DNA from 3 places in the Paenibacillus sp. FSL R10-2796 genome. Region 3 is predicted to be linked to each of the others. Evidence: riboswitches for the same ligand, from Rfam matches in the RefSeq annotation. Region 3 holds a riboswitch; each other region holds the start of a gene.
What was found. A riboswitch is a leader RNA that binds a small molecule or an ion and turns the genes downstream of it on or off. The one in region 3 is predicted to bind cyclic di-AMP.
Positions count from the first base shown of each region.

Region 1: it holds a riboswitch for cyclic di-AMP, as region 3 does, so the genes downstream of both, NST58_RS11870 (KamA family radical SAM protein) here and NST58_RS03135 (hypothetical protein) in region 3, are expected to answer to the same signal.
Region 2: it holds a riboswitch for cyclic di-AMP, as region 3 does, so the genes downstream of both, NST58_RS00190 (3D domain-containing protein) here and NST58_RS03135 (hypothetical protein) in region 3, are expected to answer to the same signal.

Region 1 is NZ_CP150178.1:2,673,274-2,677,468, reverse strand. It holds gene NST58_RS11880 (ABC transporter substrate-binding protein) at 1-209, shown strand, start outside; gene NST58_RS11875 (AraC family transcriptional regulator) at 349-2,016, shown strand; cyclic di-AMP (ydaO/yuaA leader) riboswitch at 2,065-2,206, shown strand; gene NST58_RS11870 (KamA family radical SAM protein) at 2,346-3,515, shown strand; gene NST58_RS11865 (YafY family protein) at 3,658-4,195, shown strand, end outside.
Region 2 is NZ_CP150178.1:40,080-44,274, reverse strand. It holds gene rnmV (ribonuclease M5) at 1-324, opposite strand, end outside; gene NST58_RS00190 (3D domain-containing protein) at 501-1,667, opposite strand; cyclic di-AMP (ydaO/yuaA leader) riboswitch at 1,953-2,182, opposite strand; gene NST58_RS00185 (TatD family hydrolase) at 2,381-3,151, opposite strand; gene NST58_RS00180 (HD domain-containing protein) at 3,203-4,195, opposite strand, start outside.
Region 3 is NZ_CP150178.1:662,061-666,255, reverse strand. It holds gene kdpA (potassium-transporting ATPase subunit KdpA) at 1-1,170, opposite strand, end outside; gene NST58_RS03135 (hypothetical protein) at 1,387-1,803, opposite strand; cyclic di-AMP (ydaO/yuaA leader) riboswitch at 2,055-2,244, opposite strand; cyclic di-AMP (ydaO/yuaA leader) riboswitch at 2,664-2,828, shown strand; gene NST58_RS03130 (hypothetical protein) at 2,897-3,451, shown strand; gene NST58_RS03125 (hypothetical protein) at 3,466-3,987, shown strand; gene NST58_RS03120 (hypothetical protein) at 4,029-4,195, shown strand, end outside.

The DNA of each region.
Region 1 (4,195 bases), 2.0 Mb from region 3:
ATGCCGGAGACCGGATATTCCTCTTGACTCCAGTGGCAGAAGAAGCAAAACAATCCACAGAGAATCTATTAAAGAGCCCTATCTGGAAGAGCCTTCCTGCCGTCAAGAACGGATATGTCTATACACAAGACATCATGAAGACTTCAAGTGATGCGACAACAAGAGAATGGCTGCTTGGCGAAATTCCACAGCTATTGAATATGAATTAACCTTCTGTGATGAAGAGTTTAACACAAGGCTGATAAAAAACTGCAAGAAGCATGTCAACAGCTGTTGATATGCTTCTTTTTTTTATATACAATGAATTCATTGATAATCATTCTCACCAAATGAACGGAGGCTGAACCCATGCTGCATACATCATCGTCCTGCCCCCCACTCCACTCTCTGCTATTTCAGCTAAACGAGGCCGAACTGATGATTCAAGCTGCCGATTCAAGCTCTATAACGCGTACAACCCAGGACTATACCCTTCTCATATTTACTGGAGGGAACGGACAATTGAACCTCGATGATCAAAGCGTGATACTAAGTACGGATAAATGTTATCTACTATCTCCTGGAATCTCCTATAGTACGGACAACCAGGAGCTGACGTTGTATTATTACCTCATCACCTTTACAGCAATTTATACAACCGAGGATCCTAAACGATATTCTGGAGAGCTGCTTTCCGGCAGACGGGAGTTAATTGTGCACCCGTTCACCAAGGTAATCCGACTAGTCGAAGACCTGCTCATGAACAGGAATAACACCGATGATGTACAACAATTCAAGCGACAATTAAAATTCCAAGAATTGCTGCTGCTACTTTTTGAGCATAATTACCCTTCCAAACACCTGCCAAGTCCTACGGAATCCGTAGAAAAGACCATAACATTCATTCAGGAGCATTATACAGAGAGTATCACCGTGAAGCAGTTAGCTGAACTGGCGGGAATATCAATCTGGCAATATACACCGATCTTTCAGCAGCTTACGGGTAAAAAGCCGCTTGAATACCTGACGGATCTGCGCATTAATCATTCCAAACGATTCCTGCAGGAATCGACTGAACCACTGCGGGAAATCGCCAGACTGGTCGGCTTCTCGGACGAATACTATTTTAGCCGCCGCTTTCGGCAAAAAACCGGAGTTACACCCGGACAATATGCACATCAGAAAGGTCGTAAGCTTACCGTCAAGGATTGGACGGGTCATGAGGTGGAGATTCCAGAGCGAGCGAAACGTATTGTCTATCATGGCGAAACACTTGGCGACCTTCTCGCGTTAGGCGTAAAGCCTATCGGTGGAGATGAAGCGTTCGCCCGGAACAGCGTCTATAAACATCGGCTTAAGAAGCTCGCCAACGTCGGGTTTCCACTGGACCCGCAGTTGACCGCTTCCCTAAACCCAGATTTGATCATTTTGGCAAATAGTGATGAAAGAGCCTACAGAGCAGTTTCTGGTATCGCTCCGACACTCACCTTTGATTCATTTGCATCTCTCGACAAACGAATGCGGACACTAGGCAGTTGGCTAGGTAAACAGCGCGAAGCCGAAGCATGGCTGGAGTCATTCACAATCAAAAACGCTGCCATGTGGCAGCAGCTTTACACGACAACCCTCCAAGTTGGAGAAACCGCCTCTGCTTTGGTCTATGATCATGGAGATCATCTGTATGCTATGGGAATGTCCGGATTCTCCACTGCGCTTTATGCCCCATGTGGTTTACAACCGACCGAAGAGATCCAGGCCATATTGGACGAAGAGTTAGGGTTCGCCGAAGTTGATCCAACACGACTGCCTGCCTACGCCGGAGATCATATCTTCATGCTCATTCCGGAACGCAAAGACTCGCGAGCTGCGATGGAACGATTACTAGACAGTTCACTTTGGAACAATCTCCCGGCAGTACGTCAGGGACATGTTTATCTGCTCGACGGAAGCAAATGGAACTCTAGTGATGCGTTAACCCGGGAGAAGCTGCTAACGCTGTTGCCTAAACTACTCGGCGGAAGTAGCGCTAACAATTGAAAGTGAATCTAGGATTCTCTTTTGACTTATCAAAACTTGATAGGGTATACTTTATCTACGCTTAATTTCCAACTTTTACAGTTGAAAAGCGGGGGAACCAGTTAATTGGGGCGAATCATTGAGCATTAGAATGTAGGGTACCATCTTACCCGAGTCCGTCAGCTAACCTCGTCAGCAGTGGATGGGTCTGCTTTCCATGTTATTTACATAACCAGAGACCCTTGCTAAGGGTCTCTTTTCGTGCTTTTTTGGACCCTGCTGGCAGTAGATTGGCCTTTGACACTAAGGCTCCCTCATTTCTCACACTACGAGACAAAGGAGAGATGTACGTGCAAAAGGTAAAGTACTTCACGGATATTAACAAAATAGCTATGTTGTCTGAGCTGGAAAAAGAGAATCTGAAAGAAATTACGGACAAATTTGTTTTTCGTGTAAATGACTACTATCTGTCTTTAATTAACTGGGATGATCCAAATGATCCCATCCGTAAGCTGGTTATTCCTAACGAAGGTGAACTGCTGGAGTATGGGCGCTGGGACGCCTCCGATGAGGACACGAATTATGTGGTACCTGGTTGTCAGCACAAGTATAGAACCACTGCACTACTGATTGTATCCGAGGTCTGCGGGGCTTATTGCCGCTACTGTTTCCGTAAGCGTCTTTTCCGAAATGACGTGAAAGAGGCGATGGCTGATGTCTCTCCGGGCTTGGAGTATATCGCAAATAATCCGGAGATTAACAACGTACTTCTTACGGGCGGGGACAGTTTAATTCTCTCCACACCGAAGCTAAGATCCATTATTGAAAATCTAAGAAGCATTGAGCATGTTAAGATCATTAGACTGGGTTCCAAAATTCCCGTATTTAATCCGATGCGGATCTCTGAAGACGAAGAACTGCTGGAGCTGATTCGTACTTACTCTACCGAAGACAAACGAATCTATGTTATGGCGCACATCAATCATCCTCGTGAAATCACACCTGAAGCCAAAAAAGCATTTAAAGCTCTCCACAACGCAGGGGCAATTGTCGTAAATCAGACCCCCATCCTCAAAGGCATCAACGATGATCCCGTTATTTTAGGGGAACTACTGGACCGGCTTTCATGGGCTGGCGTTACACCCTACTACTTCTTTGTGAACCGGCCCGTAGCCGGAAACCGGGATTTCGTATTACCGCTCGAGCAAGTCTATCAAATTGTAGAAGAAGCCAAAGCCAGAACCTCAGGACTTGGCAAAAGAGTACGCTTATCCATGAGCCACACCTCAGGAAAAATAGAAATTCTCGCCATTGATAACGGAAAAGCCTATCTCAAATACCATCAATCCAGAGATCAGGAATACGGAAAGTTTATGATTCTAGATTGTCCAAAGGACGCCGAATGGTTCGATGACCTGCCTGGGAATGAGCAATATTGGACCCCACCTGTGAAAAAAAACGATGCTATTATTTCTGTTAATGATTTATCAGGCGAGCCTGCGGATTTAATCTGTAAATAGATTAATCAACTCTGTCAGACTCTGTCATAGGATATTTCTTCATCACCAACAACAAAACTCCTCCCGCCCAAAATTAGCCCGAAAAAATCTATGATATAATCACGCTGTAACACGAAATGGACTAATGGGTGGGAATGCACACATGAAATTGGAACGATTGATTTCTATGATCTATAAACTATTGAACCACGAAGTTTTATCTGCCTCCAAGCTGGCTGAAGAGTTTCAGGTTTCCCAGCGAACAATCTATAGGGATATCGATGTGATTTGTGCCGCTGGCATCCCGGTCGTATCGTATCAGGGTACTAAAGGTGGATATGGCATCATGGACGGATATAAAATGGATAAAAGCCTGCTCCGTTCGTATGATGTCACTTCTCTGATTACTGTACTTAACAGTCTTTCTTCCGTGTTTGAAGATGAGCATACGCAAGGAACCATTGAACGGCTGCAAACGATTGGAACGGAGCCACAGACCTCTAGTCTCGCGGTGGATCTTGAAACCCGGCGTACGGATCCTGACGCACTTCCTCTTTTACGTGCGGCTATTGCGGAACGAAATGTTGTCCGTTTTGATTACATCAGTGTAAAAAATGAACGTACAACCCGTGAAATGGAACCAGTAAAGCTTCATTTTAAATATAGCAACTGGTACATCTATGGTTATTGCCGGGCTCGGC
Region 2 (4,195 bases), 620 kb from region 3:
ATGTACATTACGCAGCGCATGACGAATCGCCTCTGGCGATGCATTCTCTACACCGATATCCCCTTTTCGAGTTGCGTCCTTCTCTGGAATAAAAGCATGCTTGCAGCCCGGCACCTTCGCTGAAACGATTTTACGAATTCGCTCCCCAGCATGGTCCGGGTCCGTAAGAATAATAACCCCTCTACGTTCCATAGCAAGCGCGATCTTAGCAATTACAGTCCGGTTTACAGCAGAGCCGCCTGTCTCAATGGTATCCGCTTCTACAGCACGCTTAATGGCTACGGTATCGCTTTTGCCTTCAACGACGATTAATTCCTTAATCATATTTCTTGACTCCTTCCAAAAAAAGCAAAAAGAAGAGGATTCGCTCCTCTTCTTTTGGTTAAAGAATGTATAAGTGATGAGCGGTTGCTCTGCGATCAACGAAATGATCATCCAGCGTTCCTTAACGGTTATCATCACTATAGCTTATCAAAGGATTTTTTGCAAAAGCTTCAGTTCTAGTTAAGCTCTGGTTTCACAGGTCCAATCACATAAACGGTACGTGATTTACGGCCGAAATTACGAGCATGGCTCAGGGAATCATAATAGACATCCACTTTATTGCCTTTAATGGCACCGCCAGTATCCTCTGCACGGCGGAATCCAAGCCCATCGATATAAACCCACCAGCCAATAGGAATTACATTCGGATCTACTGCAATTGTACGACCTTCCGTTACGCGTGTTCCGGAGGCAGTTTTAGTACCTATCCCTGGCTCTTCTGACGAATAAGCTGTCATGGAGACGTTCTTAATCATCTTCTTGTACTCAAAGTCTACGCCAGCCTTGCTTGTGACGTTCTTAGTCTTAGCGCTAACTTTAGTCGTTTTGGAGGTAGTGCTTGATTTGGAAGTTGTTGTAGCTTTAGCAACTACAGTAGGCTTAGGAAGTGCTTTAGTACCAACGGCAATGATCTTATCTTTTGTTACCGTTTGTACTTCCTTGCCGATCATGCGCATAGAGGCCAGTTCTCCGTCTTGATAGATCTTTTCAATATGCTGAACCATGACGCCTGGTTTGCCTGCCTGTGCCACTCTAACTGTTCCCACAGTAAGGGAGGGATCTGCTGTCTTAATAACACGGAAAGGTAAGTTAGTTGTTCGCTGTACCGTTTGCTTGTTGATACGAACGATCTTAATCTCCATGTCAGCAGAGATGGTGGTGTCTAACGAAGGAAAAATCTTATCATAGCCTTCTAGGTTGATACCCAGTTTGTCAATCGCTTGACCGATAGTGTCTTCGGTCGTATATAACGTTTTTGTTGCTCCGTCCGCAGTAAGGCTAAATTTCTGCGCACGATTGATAACGACACGGTCACCGTCTTTTATTTCATCACTCAGACCTAAAGATAATTCATCATGCGGCTGCAGCGAAATTTGCTCTTTCTCCAACACATCACCAAGAAGTGCTTCTCGCGTTTCAAGTGTCTGTGTTTGCCCGTCTATTACTAAAACTAATTGTTTATTACTTTGACCGTGTACGTACAGCAGAATTAACAGCGCGATTGCGATTGAAATCACACCTGCAAGTAAAAGTACGCGAGTATTTACTTGCTCCCACCGTAATGCGAAAGACCTGCTGGATGACTGCGAATCATGGGATACCTCTGGTTGGAATAAGCCCATTCTCTCCATCCTCCTTACATAGCCTCGTCGTCAATTTGTATATCATGAGGACTGAATTTCTTTGACGAAACTATTTGAGATTGTCACAGGATACGCACGTATTAACTTAGCGTCTCCTGCTCATGGATCGCCTGCTCGGCACAGCTACTCCCACACCTGTTATATAACAGTATGCGGGCAACATTCAGTTTATTCAAAAATAAAGAAGCCTAAAAAGAGTTCTCTTGAGGACTCTTTCGTGGCTTCTCCGATGTCAGAATACGCGGGAATGTTTGTGCACGAGGTTGCCTCTCTTACTTGCGCTTACGGGGTTAGCTGTCGGGTTCGGACGAAAGAGAGACGCCCTATTTCAGGTCACCCGCTCACGGCGGTTGCCCTTAAATTCACCCCAAAGACCACGTGAAGAAATCAAATATTGTTCTGCGGCAATTCCTAGTCGTATTCAAGATACAGGCATGCGGCAGTTCAATATTGGTTCCCCCGTTCTCCATACGGAGACTCAGCGAGACGATCCATGAATCAATGGCTGTCACAATAACAACAGCTCACATCACTGAAAAGATGATATCCTGTTTTGATGCATGTTGTAAAGGACGATTCAACCACGTTTACGCAAATATATGGTTAAAATATTGTAATAATCAGCCGTTTTTATATTAAAAAAGTTTAATATATCGGCCATTCTCTATTTTTCACCCGTTTTACTCCTGTTTTCAGACAATCCCAAATCGTTCCAGTGCGTTCGTATACGTAATTTTAGCCAATTCTTCCCATGTTAACCCTTTAATTTCAGCCGCAGCCTCTGCTACTAACTTCACATGAGCACTCTCATTTCGCTTGCCTCGGAAGGGGTGTGGAGTCAAATATGGAGCGTCTGTTTCGATCAATAATCGGTCCAATGGCGTCTGTGCAAGCACCTCTTTAGGCACTCTGGCATTTTTGAACGTGATCGGTCCTCCAAATGACAAATGAAATCCTAGATCTAGACACATTTTTGCGGTTTCCCAGCTGCCTGAGAAAGAATGCATTACGCCACCAATTTCATTTGCTTTTTCCTCCCGTAAAATCCGTACGACATCTTCATGGGCATCACGGTCATGTATGCAGATTGGCATTTTTAGTTCACGGGCTAGTCCAATTTGTTTGCGGAAGACCTCCTGCTGCACATCCTTGGGAGAGGTATCCCAATAATAATCCAACCCAATCTCTCCGATGGCCACCACTTTCTCATGGCTGCAAAGAGAGGCGATCCAATCGAGGTCCCCCTCTTTCATATCAATCGCATCCTGTGGATGCCAGCCCACCGCTGCATAAATATAATCATAAGATTCAGCCAGCTTCATCGTTGAAGGGATCGTTTCCCGATTAAATCCAATATTGATCATCTTGCTAACTCCGGCCTCTACTGCACGAGCTATAACTTCCTCGCGATCCTCGTCGAATTGAGGCGCATCTAAATGTGTATGAGTGTCGAACAGATACATTTTAAAGCTCACTCCTTGTTGTTTTTATCAATAGTTCCATAAATATTTGTATTATTTTGCAAAAATCTCTGCTACAGAAGAGGGCAACCGTGTAAGGGCTTTTTTCAGCTTATCCTGTGGGAAATATAGGTGATATCTGCCACGATGAATCCCGCTTATTGAGCGCACAATATCCGATACCTCTGAAATTTCCCGCAATTGCTCATTCCGATCAAGCAGTAAAATTTGATTATTGTCGAAGGCTGCTCCTGGACGGAACACATCATAAGGCAAATCTGTCGGATAATCAATCTCTAAGTCATATTCTGGGTTAAGTCCCGCTCCCGCAAAACTGCTGCGGATTTCCGTAATCATATCTGTATCCAAATTCTCGATCTCTACATATTTATACAGTTTACGATGAATAAAACGGGTACACAAGTCGCTTAATAACTCATCTTCTTCAAGGGTCCATTGCATAAAAGCAGTCTGTACCAGTGCCTCATCAAGCATTAAATATTGCTTCACTGTTACTTCTCCTCGAAAGAGATCTTCCAGCGGAGCGATCATAAAGCGAAATTTGTACCCCTCTTGGAACAACTCTTTAGCTCTACGGAAGATTTGACGCAAAATAATTTCAGAGCTGCGCGTCACCGGATGAAAATATACCTGCCAGTACATTTGATAACGCGACATTAAATAATCTTCAATGGCATGCATACCTGATTCTTTTACTACAATCCGCCCATTATAAGGACGAAGCATTCTCAAAATCCGATCAATATCGATGGTTCCATAGTTTACACCTGTATAGTACGCATCACGCAGCAAATAATCCATACGATCAGCATCCAGCGGACTAGAAACCAAATTGACAACAATTTCATGCTCATATGTCTTAGAGATAACTGAGGCTACTTTACGAGGAAAATCTTCCTCCACATCACGCAATATTTCGGTGATCTCCGTGTCCTCCAAAATAATTCGGCAGGTCCAATCCTCATGGTTCATTTCAAAAGCTTCTTCTATAGAATGTGAAAATGGACCATGCCCTAAATCATGCAG
Region 3 (4,195 bases):
GACACCCATGATGGCATACATCAGCATATTGATTAGTCCGACACCTTTTCCCCCGAAGACGTTGTTGAGCATCATTAGGGCCAGAGGGGTAATGCCACCCAGCGGTGTCAGCGTATCATGCATATTGTTAACACTACCTGTCGTAGCTGCCGTTGTTACCGAAGTGAACAGCGAAGATTGCGGGATACCAAAACGTACCTCTTTACCTTCCATGCTGCCTTGCGAAGACTCGATCCCCAGCGCATTGATAGCTGGATTGCCTTTGGTTTCCGCATAATAATTCAATCCCAGCAGTAGTACGAACAAGGTCATCATTGCTGTGAAAATCACCCAGCCCTGACGTTTGTTCTTAGCGAACAACCCGTACATATATGGCAAAGAGGCTGGCAGCATCCACATAGAGAGAATCTCCAGAACGTTCGTAAGTGGATTAGGGTTCTCAAAAGGATGTGCTGAATTGGCTCCGAAGAAGCCGCCACCATTCGTACCTAAGTGTTTAATTGATTCCAAAGAAGCGACTGGACCGATAGCGATTTGTTGCGTCTGGCCTTCAAGTGTAGTGACCTCAAGCGATGGCTTGAGCGTTTGTGGCACATGCAATCCTACCAGCACCAATGAAACTAGCAGAGCTAATGGAATGAATACACGAATATGTGCTTTTACGAAGTCCTCGAAAAAGTTCCCGACTGATTTCTGTCCTGTAATCCCTCTGACAAAAGCAACCGCAACAGAAAATCCGCTCGCTGCAGACGTGAACATCATCATCGTGATGACTGCCATTTGTGAAAAATACGATAGTCCCGTCTCCCCGCTATAATGCTGCAGGTTCGTATTGGTCATAAAGCTGATCACCGTATTGAATGAAAGCGTCTGTTCCATATCGGCAATTCCATTCGGGTTCAGCGGCAATCCCCGCTGTAATCTTAGAAAAATATAACTGAAAGCAACCAGTACGATATTAGTTAAAACAAAGCTGAGTGCATACTTCTTCCAGGACATTCCGTCCCGTTTTTTCAGGCCGATCAGCTTATAAATACCTTTCTCTGTGCCTGCAAACCAGCGATCCGTACGATTCGGTTCGTTAGAAAATACATGATATAAATACGTTCCCATCGGCTTGACCAGCAAGATGAGAATTACAATTACGACGACTATTTGCAAAATGCCCATGAATGCCCCTCCTTAAAATTTCTCAGGATGAATCAACGCGTAAACCAGATATATAAACAACAGTAGGGTAACAGCGATTACTAGAATCACAGCTTATCCCTCCCCGTATCCTCAACTACACCTGCGCACCAGCGCATAAAGCCATAAAATAACCCGTAAATTACAGCTAACGAAGCCACCATATACAGATCCATCATATCTTCCGCACTCCTTCCATTATCCTTGATGAGGTGATCTATCGATTAGAAAATCAGCATCACCACTATGGGAATAGATTACATAGCTCGCACCAAGTCTTTTATAGACCAATCTAGGATTTATTGAACTTGTAATCACAAAAATCGGCTGTGTCGTCCAGGTACGGCACATCTGAATATAGCGGCAGCAAAGCGGAAAGCTGCTCTCAAACAGATATACCCTGCCTACCGGGAACGATGGGCGAAACCAAGTGCTCTGATGGCGGGTATCCACTAGAATAACCTGCTCAATCCCGAGCTCCTCAAGTAAAGCTTTCTCAGCCACATTGTTGGTTAATCCCGCCATCTTAATACCCCTGAACTTCAGAAGTTTAATGAAATGTTCTCCCGCCTTTGTAGGCGCACATACAAGCACATATTCATTCTGATCCGTCATCTTTTTTTCTCCTCCTGCTCATTTACAACAAGGAGGCAACGAAAATCTCCGAAAGGATGTTGACCTATCGTCATTTTCGGGCACAACCTAAAGCTCGGTTGTGTCACGTCATTAGACGCTGCCTTACAAATACCGCTAATGATGAATTTAGCGACCTCTTAGGGGAGGCCTCCATAAATGCTTTGCTTCTAAGAGCACAGCAAAAAGCCACAAAGGATCTCCTCTGTGGCTCGCTAGCGGTCACATTGCACTCATCCTCTCTCCATACGCTTACGAGGTTAGCTGTCGGATTCGGGCGGTGAGAGTCGCCCTACCTGTATAGATGCGAGCTCACTCACACCCTCTACAGGATTCACCCCATAATCGGCTTCCGACTCTCACATCGGCTGCCGATTGTTGGTTCCCCCGCTTTCCTTACCGGAAATTAAGCGGATCAAATATTCGATTGTCGTTGAAACAGGAGTAATCATACTCTTATGCACGAAGACTTGTAAAACCTGAATGATGCCAAAATAATGCAAATTAAAAACTATTTTCCCATTAGATAGCGCTTACTTGATATCTAATCTCTCTATATCTCTTGTTTACTCGAGTTTGGAGCGTTTAATCGCTATCTATAACCCATGTGATTTTATTCACCTTTTTAGAGCGAAAATACTGCAAATTCCCATTATAGGTAGAAACGCAAGAAGCTGAGGCTGAGCGAGAAAGAGGCGCGATAACACGCCATAAATACCTATTTACCTCGTTTTTCAGTCGTAGTCGGCAGGATATGGTTAAAATTGCTCTAAAAGAACATTTTCCGTTTTTTACAGAAAATCTTGAAAAGAGTATGATTCGGGTTGAATCTAATTCATGAAAAACAATCAACGCTGAGTTCCTGCATTCGCAGGGAACGGGGGAACCATCAGGCCACCTGGCCTACTTGGGGTGAATCCAAAGGAGACTGCATAAGTCTCAATAGGTAGGGCGACTCTCACCGTCCGAATCCGACAGCTAACCTCGTAAGCGTAAAGAGAGAGACCCTTGATCCGCCACGCTTTGGCCCAGGTATATCTGCCTGTAATCCAAAACCGCAGCAGAGGTCCTCCTCTTGCTGCGGTTTTTGCGTTACCTGAGCTTATTAGGTGATAGCACGCTGGATGGGGTGAATGTTTTGAAGCACTATTATTTAGGGATACATCAAGGGCTGCTTGAGCCGATAAGTCTAAATTACGTTTGTTTCGGGGCCTTGTGGTTCGAAGAACATAATCACAGGTACATTGTAGGCTATGCATTTGGCCAGAACCAGATCCAAGCCCTTCGCCAGTTCAGCACACCTTCTTCTTGTAAAGACTGTTTAGACTCTAAGATTGTATATGAGATATATAAAAAAATTCGAGAACAACAGCAGCAGCAGGATTGGTCATCACACCAAAAACTCCCGTGGTTTACAGCCTTCAAGGAGCCTTGGAAAGATGTAAGCGCCGGTTGGTATGTCTTGAGATCCCGCAGCACCTTTCCCTTACATCTATCTGTTATACGGAAAGAGAAGTTCCGACTATGGCTAGAGCATACCGCAGTCTGTGAGAATAAAATGGAAATGCTCGCTTGTGTAGAAAAGGCTAGTGTCACTCATCATGTAGACTTAAAGCTTTTGGAAATCTAAGGAGGAACCCTACTATGGACCAGCGCAGACTATCCCGCATTGAAGTATTTGTATTGGATGAACCCGAGCCTATCCACTATGGAATGGAAGGGGCTGAAGGCTGCCGTTATGGTATTCTAAAACTCACCTGTAAGGGAGGTTGCAGCTGGGGGGCTTGTCTGATCTCTGCCAACACCAAAAATTTCGATCTCATTAAATGGAGTTCTTTTTTACGGGCTATCTGTCATTGCCGTCTTGAGGAAGCGCTGGATAAGGTCCGCCGCGAAGGTTCAGATTGGGAGCAGGTTAAGCTTGAGCTAGTTCAGGGTGCTTTGCAGGATTTAAAGGCCAAGCTCCAGGGTAAATCCTTGGCAGGGCATATTCAGCAAGGGCGTCTGTACAGTGTTGCAGCAGGGGGGAGCAATTCCAGAAGTGAACGGCTCTACTACAAACCTTCCAAAGCTTTATCCAGTACCTCCCAGCAGAAACACAGTTGCCCGGAACCAGACACCGCTGATCTCATCAATAAATCAATCTCTTACTTTTCTATATTATAGATTCAAGCAAATCTCTCATTCTGAAAGGATCGTGTTTCACCATGCCTGACCCCTTACCTCCCGAGTCCACCTACAGTACTAAATTTGCAGAGTGTGTCCAAAAGTATACTAATGAAGTCTACGTACTTAGTTCCATGTTGTTAGAACAATCTAATGAGGCGGACAAGGTTACTATACGCACCTTCACAGAGCTTCATAAAATATATCG